Regions from separate parts of the Microbacterium sp. AG790 genome, predicted to be linked through region 2. Evidence: predicted binding sites of a transcription regulator. Region 2 holds the regulator's gene; each other region holds the start of a gene.
The links. Region 2 encodes LexA, which represses DNA repair genes until DNA is damaged. Its sites were predicted from a motif close to TCGAACANNTGTTCGA; they were not measured.
Positions count from the first base shown of each region.

Region 1: a site for LexA is predicted at 1,585-1,600, ahead of DEU37_RS05680 (HNH endonuclease signature motif containing protein). Genes of this name have one in related genera too.
Region 3: a site for LexA is predicted at 1,852-1,867, ahead of DEU37_RS00025 (HNH endonuclease signature motif containing protein). Genes of this name have one in related genera too.

Region 1 covers NZ_RBWZ01000007.1:13,324-16,593, forward strand. The annotation lists gene DEU37_RS05670 (CPBP family intramembrane glutamic endopeptidase) at 1-817, opposite strand, end outside; gene DEU37_RS05675 (low molecular weight phosphatase family protein) at 887-1,486, shown strand; gene DEU37_RS05680 (HNH endonuclease signature motif containing protein) at 1,612-3,009, shown strand; gene DEU37_RS05685 (polysaccharide biosynthesis tyrosine autokinase) at 3,148-3,270, shown strand, end outside.
Region 2 covers NZ_RBWZ01000009.1:37,483-40,752, forward strand. The annotation lists gene DEU37_RS09760 (histidinol-phosphate transaminase) at 1-937, opposite strand, end outside; gene DEU37_RS09765 (LysM peptidoglycan-binding domain-containing protein) at 972-1,352, opposite strand; gene lexA (transcriptional repressor LexA) at 1,663-2,328, shown strand; gene DEU37_RS09775 (hypothetical protein) at 2,331-3,270, shown strand, end outside.
Region 3 covers NZ_RBWZ01000001.1:699-3,968, forward strand. The annotation lists gene DEU37_RS00005 (hypothetical protein) at 1-250, opposite strand, end outside; gene DEU37_RS14950 (G5 domain-containing protein) at 380-1,177, shown strand; gene DEU37_RS00020 (helix-turn-helix transcriptional regulator) at 1,291-1,599, opposite strand; gene DEU37_RS00025 (HNH endonuclease signature motif containing protein) at 1,889-3,199, shown strand; gene DEU37_RS00030 (DUF4406 domain-containing protein) at 3,243-3,270, opposite strand, start outside.

The sequences.
Region 1 (3,270 bases), on a different contig from region 2:
CGACGACCAGCACCAGATACGACACGTTGTACGTCAAGTGCGTCAGCACCGCGCCCCAGATGCGCCCCGTGAGCAGGACCACCAGCGCGCACGTGCCGCCGACCGCGAAGAGTTGGATGCCGTCGACCAGCGTCAACGTCCCCGCCGTCGCGTGCAGCAGCACGAACCCTCCCGCCGACACGAGCGCCGCCGTCACCCCGGCCGCAACCCCGCCCACACTCCGCCGCAGCAGCTGATACACCGCGATCAGCACGACCGTGCGGAAGAAGAACTCCTCCACCAGCGGCGCGACCAGCCCCGCCGGAACCGCCTCCGTGAGCCACCACCCCGAGGGCAGCCCGCCGTCGAGCGCCATCGCGGAGGGGAAGGCCTCGGCATCCGCACCACTCACCCAGCCCTGCAGCAGACGCAGACCGAGCCCCAGCCCGACCCCCCACAGCACATCGATGGGCCGAAACCGCAGCAGCCCGGCCGGCCGCGACCTCACGAACGCGAACGCCACCGCGGCGCCGAGACCGAGCCACAGCACCACAGTCGACGCGATCGGGGCCCACGGTGCAGCGACGCGGCTCACCGCGCCCCCGCCGACCACCCCGAGCCCGACCCCGATGAGAGCCGCCGACAGCACGGAGAGGTCCCACTTGCGCACCGCCGTGCCTCCGAGACGCCAGTCGGTGCGCATGCGGCGACGGCGCCCGGGCGCTGCCGTCTCGCTGGCCGCCGAGCCTTCCGGCTCGTTGCGCTCGCTCGACGACCGGCGCGGGGGCGTCGACGCCTCGAGGGCTGACGAACCGGGGTCGCTAAGCTGATCGGGCACGTGGCCAAACTACCGGTCACGCGGCGAGCCACACACTCCCTCCCCGCTCTATCGACACCGGAAGTCAGCGTGCTCGAGATCCTCACCGTGTGCACCGGCAACATCTGCCGCTCCCCTTTGGCCGCCCAGCTGCTGGCCACTCGCCTCGCCGACCTTCCGGTGCGCGTCTCCAGCGCCGGCGCTCGCGCGCGCGACGGGATGCCGATGACACCCGAAGCCGCAGACCTCGCCGTCGCCCGCGGCGTCGACCCGGCGCTCGTCGGCGCCCACGGCGCCCGCTTCCTCACCCCAGTGCACGTGCGCACGGCCGATCTCGTGCTCGCCATGGCGCGCGACCACCGCCGCGAGGTCGTCGAGCTCGACCCCTCGCGCATGCGACAGGCTTTCACCGCCCGCGAGTTCGCCCGCCTCGCCGCCGATCTGAGCGACGACGACCTGCGGACGGCTGCCGCGACGGCCGGGGAGGGCGCACCACCGCGGGAGCGCTTCGCCGCCGCTCTGGGCGCGATCGCCGGGCGGCGCGGGATCACGCTGCCGCCGGCATCCGCCGAGGACGACGACGTCATCGACCCCTACGGTCGCTCCGCCGCGACGTACGAACGCTCCGCCGCCGAGCTCGAGCCGGGCCTGGCCGCCGTCGAGCGCGTCGTGCGGATCGCCTTCGGCTGAGAGACGGGGTCGGCGTTTCGCGCTCGCACCCCGGTCGTTGAGCGAGCGCAGCGAGTCAAAACGCACCTACCCGAGCCTGTGGACAACTCGAATGAATGTCGTACGTATGTTCTAATGTCGAAGTCATGGAGAACCGGCTCGATGGCATCGCCGCAGCGCTCGAGGCGCTCGCGGCGGCGGGTGGCGCGCAGGCGCCGGCCGCGCTGTCGCCGAGTGCACTCGTCGAGGTGAACCGCGCCTTCGGCGTGCTCATGCGCCAGGTCGACGCCGCTTTCGCCCCCGTCGCAGCCGAGATCTCCCGTCAGTCGCGGCCTCAGCTCGGCGGCGACTCCCTCGCGAAGAAGCAGGGATTCCGCTCCCCTGTCGCGCTGATCCAAGCCACCACCGGCGCGAGCGTGGGCGAGGCGATCAAACTCGTGCAGGTGGGCGAGAGCACCGCGCCGCGCACCACGATCAGCGGGGAGCCCCGCCCCGCCGCGCATCCGCACGTGGCGGCAGCCGTTTCGGCGGGCGCCCTGTCGATGATGGCGGCGTCGGCGATCATCACCCTGCTCGACAAGCTGTCGCTGCGCGTCGATCCCTCCCGCCGGGATGCCGCGGAGCGCGACCTCTGCCAGCGGGCACCCGGACTGCGCGCCGACGAGCTCACCCGGCTGCTGGCGCGCGCCGAAGCCGAGCTCGACCCCGACGGGATCACCGCCGCGCACGAGGAACATCGATCGGCCCGAGCACTGCGGATGCAGGAGCGAGACGGCATGCTGCACCTCACCGGCGTCTTCGACCTGGCCACCGCCGCTCCCATCAAGACCGCTCTCGACGCGATGGTCACCCGCGTGCTGCAGACCAACGAGCACGCCCCACGGCGCGAGCACGTGCACGGGCACGGCGACGCGCGTGGTGGTGACCGCGTCGAAGGTGCCGCGCGCGATGACATTCGCGATGAGCGCACGCTGCCGCAGATGCGGGCCGACGCGCTGCACGAGCTGTGTGCGCACGCTCTGGGGTGCGAACAGGTGCCCACCGCTGCGACGACGACGGTCGTCGTGCGCATGACGCTCGACCAGCTCGAGTCGGGATGCGGCGTCGCGAGCATCGATGGTTTCGACGCATCGCTGCCCGCGCGGGAGGTGCGTCGACTCGCCGCCGACCTGCAGGTCATTCCGTGCGTCCTCGGCGGCGACAGCGACATTCTCGACTGGGGCCGCGCGCGCCGCCTGTTCTCTCCCGCCCAGAAGCTCGCCCTCGCCGAACGAGACGGCGGCTGCGCGTTCTGCGGCGCACCGCCGGCGTGGACCCACGGCCACCACATCGCCTGGTGGAACAGGGATGCCGGGCCCACCGACCTCGACAACGGCGTGCTGCTGTGCACCGGCTGCCACCATCGCATTCACGCCGACGGGTGGGAGATCCGCGTCGACGGCGTCGGAGTGACGGCGCGGGTGTGGTTCATCCCGCCACCGTGGATCGACGCCGACCGCACGCCCCGCATCGGAGGGAGCGCCCGCTGTGCGCTGCGGTGCTGACGGATGCGCTGCGCAGGGTCCTCACGCAGGTGTTGCCGCGCGGACACCGACCCGAAACATCCGCTATGGCAGACTGAGTCCGATCGTCCCGGCCTTGCACCCCTCCCCCTGGCTGGCAGCGCGTCCTCGAGAGGCACCATGGAGCTCAGCGACTACATCCGCATCCTCCGCAAGAACTGGCTCGTGATCGTCGTGCTGACCCTGCTGGGACTCGGCGCGGCGGCGGGCTACTCCCTCACGAGGACCCCGATCTACGAGTCC
Region 2 (3,270 bases):
CGGAGAAGAGCACGAAGTTCGTCCAGCTCTCGAAGGGGCGGTAGCCCAGCGCGTCGAGTGTCGCGGAGATACGGTCGCGCTGAGCGACGATCTCGTCGACCATCGCGAGCATCGCCGGCGCGTGACGCAGCGCGGCCGATGCCGCCGCCTGCGTCAGCGCACTGAGGTGGTAGGGAAGCCGCACCAGACGCAGAGCATCGATGACGGCGGGGTCGGCCGCGAGGTAGCCGACGCGAGCGCCGGCGAACGCGAAGGCCTTGCTCATCGTGCGAGACACGACCAGCCGCGGCCGATCGGGCAGCAGCGTCAGTGCCGACCGAGAATCGCGGGGCGCGAACTCCTGGTAGGCCTCGTCGACGATCACGATGCCGGGTGCGGCGTCATAGACGGCCTCGATCACGTCGAGTCCCAGTGGCGTTCCGGTCGGGTTGTTCGGCGCGCACAGGAAGACGACATCCGGCTGCGCCCGGTCGACCTGAGCGGACGCGTCTTCGGGGGCGAGTGTGTAGTCGACTCCGCGCGTCCCGCTCACGTACGTCGCGCCAGTGGCACGAGTGAGCAGCGGGTACATCGAGTAGGTCGGCGCGAATCCGAAGGCCGTCCGACCGGGGCCGGCGAACGCTTGCAGAAGGTGCTGCAAAACCTCATTGGATCCGTTCGCCGCCCAGATCTGCGCGGCCGACAGGCCATGACCCAGGTAGTCCGCGAAGCCCTCCCGCACGGCGGTGAACTCACGATCCGGATAGCGGTTCACCTCCCGGAGCGCACGGGCGATGCTGTCGAGGATGTCGTCCGCGACCGCTTCGGGCACCGGATGCGTGTTTTCGTTGACGTTCAGCGCGACGGGCAGCGGAGCCTGGGGAGCGCCGTAGGGCGTCAGGCCGCGCAGGTCGTCTCTGAGGGGAAGGTCATCGAGTCGAACGCTCACCCTCACCATCGTAGAGGTCGCCGTGATGAGCGGACGAGGCTGATCAGTGGCCGGCGGAGTACTCGGCCGGGATCGCGATGCTCTGTCCGGCGTCGAGGCTGCCCGAGTCCAAGGCGTTGAGTCGAACGATCGCGTCGACGGCGTCGCGCGGGTCGACGTCAGGTGCGACCGCGCGTGCGATCGACCAGAGCGTGTCGCCCGGCTGAACCGTGACGTGGGTGAACGTGACTCCCGAGGATCCCTCATTGGACGCCAGCGCGCCGCCGCCGGACACGATGCCGATACCGAGCGCGACGATGACGGGGATGGAGGCGAGGAAGGCGAGCACCCGGCGACCACGAACCGTCAGGCGCAGACGGGTGGCGGGGGCCGCCGCGATGACACGGCCGCGGGGCGAGGCGCCGAGGATGTCGATCGTGGTCATGGGTTCCTCCTTGAGACGTGTCCCGCGCCGCGGCGTCGGGGGTGAGAGCGTCACCTCGAAGATTCGAGTCGAGATTCGCATCCGCCTCTCGGCCGGGAGAGCCGGATGCGAATCTCTGTTCCGAATCTATCTTCGATAGTGTTCGAGTGTCAAGCGATACGGTTCTCGCAGATGAATCGAATCCGACACGCGCACGCGTGCCGTCCGACCGTGCGAAAACCGGATACGGTTTCGACAAGACGACCCCATCACCAACCTCCGACATTCGAAGGCTCTGCCTTCCGGGGACGCGATCGAAGGAGCGCGCGACATGGCCGAGAAGCCTCAGACACGCAGGCGGAAGAGCCTCAGCGACAAGCAGCTGAAGATCCTCGAGGTGATCCAGACCTCCATCGCGCGCCACGGCTACCCGCCGAGCATGCGCGAGATCGGCGATGCCGTGGGCCTGAAGTCGCTGTCCAGCGTCACCCACCAGCTCAACCAGCTGGAGCTGAGCGGCTACCTCCGCCGCGACGCCGGCAAGACGCGCGCGATGGAGGTCCTCATCGATCTGCCGGGTGCCGCCGCCGAGAATCCCGCCGACCTCGCTCCGGCCGTGGGCGATGCGGCACTGGTCCCCTTGGTCGGGCGCATCGCGGCGGGCGTGCCGATCACGGCAGACCAGCAGGTCGAGGAGATCTTCCCCCTCCCCCGCCAGCTCGTCGGCAAGGGCGACCTGTTCATGCTCAAGGTCAGCGGCGAGTCGATGATCGACGCCGCCATCTGCGACGGCGACTGGGTCGTCGTGAGATCGCAGCCGACCGCGGACAACGGCGACATCGTCGCGGCGATGCTCGACGGCGAAGCGACGGTGAAGACCTTCCGGCAGCGGGACGGCCACACGTGGCTGCTCCCCCGCAACTCCTCCTTCGAGCCCATCCTCGGCGACGACGCGGTGGTCCTCGGTCGCGTCGTGGCCGTCCTGCGCGCGATCTGATCATGTCGCGGGCGCGCGCCCTCGCATCGGCCGTCGCAATCGTCCTGGCCGTCGTCTGCCTCCCGTTGTCCATCCTGAGCGTCTGGGCGCGGGTGCAGCTGGTCGACGAAGACGCGTTCACCGCGACGCTTGCGCCGCTGGCCCGTTCGACCGCCGTCCAGGACACGCTGATCGCGGCATCCACCGACGCGGTCGACGCGAGGCTCGACGCCGAGGTCCTCACCGGCTCGATCGTCGACGGCATCATCGGGCTGGGCGTCGGCGACCGGGCGGCAGACGCATTGCGGCGGCTGCAAGCGCCCGCCGCCGCCGCCGTGCAGGGTCTCGTGCACGACACGATCGCCGGTGCGATCCGCTCCGACAGCTTCGGGGCACTGTGGGACCAGCTTCTTCGGCAGTCTCACCGCGCGCTGACACTCGCCGCGACCTCCGATGGCGCCGGCGTCGTGGTGCAGACCGAGGCCGGACTCGGCATCCAGGTCGGCGCCGTGGTGGCGGGCGTGAAGGAACATCTGAGCGCGCAGGGCGTGGCGTGGGCGACGCTCATCCCCTCCGTCGATCACGTCGTGATCATCGGCTCCGGAGACACCCTCGCCGCCGTTCGATCCGGGTATGCGCTCGGCCTGACGGCGGGATGGTGGATGCCGGTCGCCACCGCGATCCTGTTCCTCACCGGGATCGCGCTCGCTCGGCGACGCCTCGACGCCCTTCGGCGGGCCGCGCTCGCGGCGGCGGCGGGCCTCGGAGCGCTGCTGATCGCGGCCGCGGCGGGCCGGGCGGCCGTATCGTCCGCCGCAACCGGGACGGCGCTCACGCCGGCCGCGGCGGCCGCCGTCTACGACCAGCTGGTGTCGGCGGCGGTCGGCGCGGCCGGGGCAGCTCTGGCGATCGCTCTCGCCGTCGCCGCCGGAGCGTGGCTCGCCGGTCAGTCCGCGCGGGCGG
Region 3 (3,270 bases), on a different contig from region 2:
TGAGGCCAAGCACGAGAACGCTGCTGGCGATGAACGCCAAAGTCGGGATGCTCGTCGCTCGAAAGCTCTGGCTGACGGTGAGGAAGTTCCTCAGCGCCCCTTCCAGGTCATGTGTCTGTAGAGCAGGCGCGAAAACGAGCATCGAGCCGGCTAATGCAAATAGGAGCCCGGCCGCGAGCACTCCCATTGCCTCGCGTAGTCGGGAGGTCGCGATTCCGGGGATATAGGAAAGTGCTGATTCGCGCTGCATCCTCGCACCCTATGGGGATGCTCGGACATCGCCAGCGGCGCTGAAAGAGGCGATCGATTATTCACGGTACCGCTCCCATTGCCGTGATCACGGGGTGGGAGTACGTTCTGATCGAGCTGGGGAGAGTCGATGACGAACGTGCAACCGGGGTGGTATCCCGACCCGAACAAGGCGAACACGGTCCGGTGGTGGGACGGCACGGCGTGGACCGCGCACGTCGCCGAGAAGACCGGGGCGGCGGGATCCGCAGGCCCCGTGGCGACCGCGGCGAAGGCTCCGCGGCGCGGCCTGTCGCGCCGCACGAGCATCATCGTGGGTGCAGCGGCGGTGCTGGGGATCGCGCTGGTCGGGGGAGCGGTCAACGCGGCCACGCTCGCCGCGCGCTCTGTGGCCGAACAGAACGGTCCGGTCGCGTTCGTCGCGACGACCGGGACGGCAACGGCATCCACCCCCACCCGCACGCCCACGCCGACGCACACGCCGGTCATCACCACCCGCGACGAGGCCGTCACCGAACCCGTGCCGTTCGAGCGCACGTCGGTGGATGACTCCACGATGCCGCAGGGGCAGACGGCCGTCACGACCGCGGGACAGAACGGCGAACGCACACGCACCTACCGCGTCACCCTCACCGACGGAAAGGAGACGAAGCGCGAACTCGTCTCCGACGCCGTGACCGTGCCGCCCGTCACCGAGGTCACCTCCGTCGGCACGTACGTGGAGCCGGCCGCCCCGCCGCCTCCCGCGGCGGCGCCCGGCGACTGCGACCCGAACTACGCCGACGCCTGCGTGCCCATCGCCAGCGACGTGGACTGCGCGGGCGGCAAGGGCAACGGCCCGGCCTACTTCGACGGGGTTGCCCGCGTCGTCGGACGTGACATCTACAAGCTCGACGGCGACGGAGACGGCTGGGCCTGCAACGGCTGACGCGTCGCGCCCCTCTGGGGTGGCGCCTCCGCAGGGCTCGCGGGTGGCGATGACAGACCTCGAGTGCGGCGCTGCGCTCCCGCGCTCAGGCGCCGGCGCGCGAGGGGCGCGTATCAGGGACGGAACCTCTCGCCCCAGTCGTGGAGTACCTCTCGCATGAACGCGTCGTTGAGCGTGTAGATGCGCTCTCGCCCCTGAAGGCCGACGCTGATCAGGCCGGCTTCCTCGAGCTGGCGGAGGTGCCGGCTGGTGGTCTGCCAGCTGTTGTCCATGCGTCCGGCGATCTTGCCGGAGGTCTGCGATCCGCCGTTCGCCCGCAGAGTCACGAGAATCGCGCGGCGCGTTCGGTGCGCCAGTGCGGCGAAGACCGCGTCGAGACGGTCGAGGTCGGCCAGGCCCGGGATCTGCTCAGGCGTCTGCATGTACCGCCACCGGCACGAACTCGTCGAAAACGAGGCCACGATCCACGGTTGCGGGCGTGTGAGGCTCGACGAGCGCCGCGAGCCTCGTCCAGATCAGGATCAGGTCGGGGTGTTCGTGCGCAGGGCCCATCACCCCGGGCATCCACTTCGCAAGCTCGATGTAGCGCAGCGGCGTGGACGTGGAGCGGAACAGCTGCGGTGCTGAGGTCGTGGCATCCGCGATCTGACGTGATCCGTTGCCTCACTCGCCATTCGAACAAATGTCCGAAGGTGTCGCTACACTTGAGGCATGGAAGAGATCACGCCGATGAGCGAAGACAGCGACCAGCTGTCGGCGCTCGCGGCTCTCGTCGCCGACACCGAGACGGTGCTGGCGGCGGTCTCGGCGGCGCAGGTGGCTGAGGTGAAGCTGCTGGCGCGAGCCGCTCAACTCGCCGAGCGTCAGGCTGCCACTCAGCGGGGTTCGGTGCGCGTGCACGACATGGCCCTGCGCTCGATCGCCGCCGAACTCGGGGGAGTGATGCGAGTGACCGACCGCACCGTGCAGCAGCGCATCGGCGAGGCGCGTGAGCTCGTCGAGAGCTACCCCGCCACCCTCGACGCCTGGGAGACCGGGCGCCTCACTCGCGCTCACGTACGGGTGATCATGGATGCCGGGGCGCCCGTCCCCGCCGATCGCCGGGCCGCGTTCGAGGCGGAGGCGATCCGGCTGTGCGCCGGCGACACGCCCAACCGCGTGCGTTCTGCGGTCGAGATCCTCGCCGAACGCTGCGCCGAGCGCTCGTTCACCGAACGCCACGCAGAAGCGAGCCGCGGCCGGCGCGTGCGCGTGGTGCCGGGTGCCCAGGGCATGTCCGACCTCATCGCGACGGTCCCGACCGTCATCGCGGAGGGCGTCATGGATCGTCTCACACAGCAGGCGACGGTCATCATCGATGCGCGCACCCCCGACGACGACGACCCGCGCACGACCGATCAGGTGCGTGCCGACGTGCTCAGCGACCTGCTCCTGACGGGCGCGCCGGCGCTCGATCCGACCGCCTTCGGCGACGCGCCGGGAACGCTCGGCGCCATCCGCGCCCAGGTGCAGGTCATCGTGCCCGCCCTCACCCTGCTCGGCGCCGACGACGGCCCGGTCGACCTGGTCGGGCGCGCACCCATCGACGCCGACACCGCGCGGTGCCTCGCTGCCGAGACCCACTCCCTCGCACGCGTGCTCACCGATCCCGTCGACGGAACCGTGATCGCGGTCGACCGGTACCGCACCGCAGGGCCGCAGCGGCGATTCCTGCGCGCCCGCGACCAGCACTGCCGTTTTCCCGGATGCCGCCGCGCGGCCATTCGCTGCGAGATCGACCACACCATCGACCACGCCCAGGGCGGACCGACCGCCCTCTGGAACCTCGCCCACCTGTGCCAGCGACATCATTCGATGAAGCAGTTCACCGCCTGGACGGTGCGACAACACCCCGGGGGAGTCCTGGAGTGGACCTCGCCGACCGGTCGCCTCTACCGCGAAGACGCACCCATCCCACCGGTCACGTTCGTCATGAGTCCGGCGCCACCGCCGGCGATGGCCGATTCCGCACCGCCATTCTGATCCGCGCGCGCCTGTCCGGCGCTCCCGGCGTGAGCCGGTCGCCTCAGGAGCGCGGCCCGGCCACCTCCGAC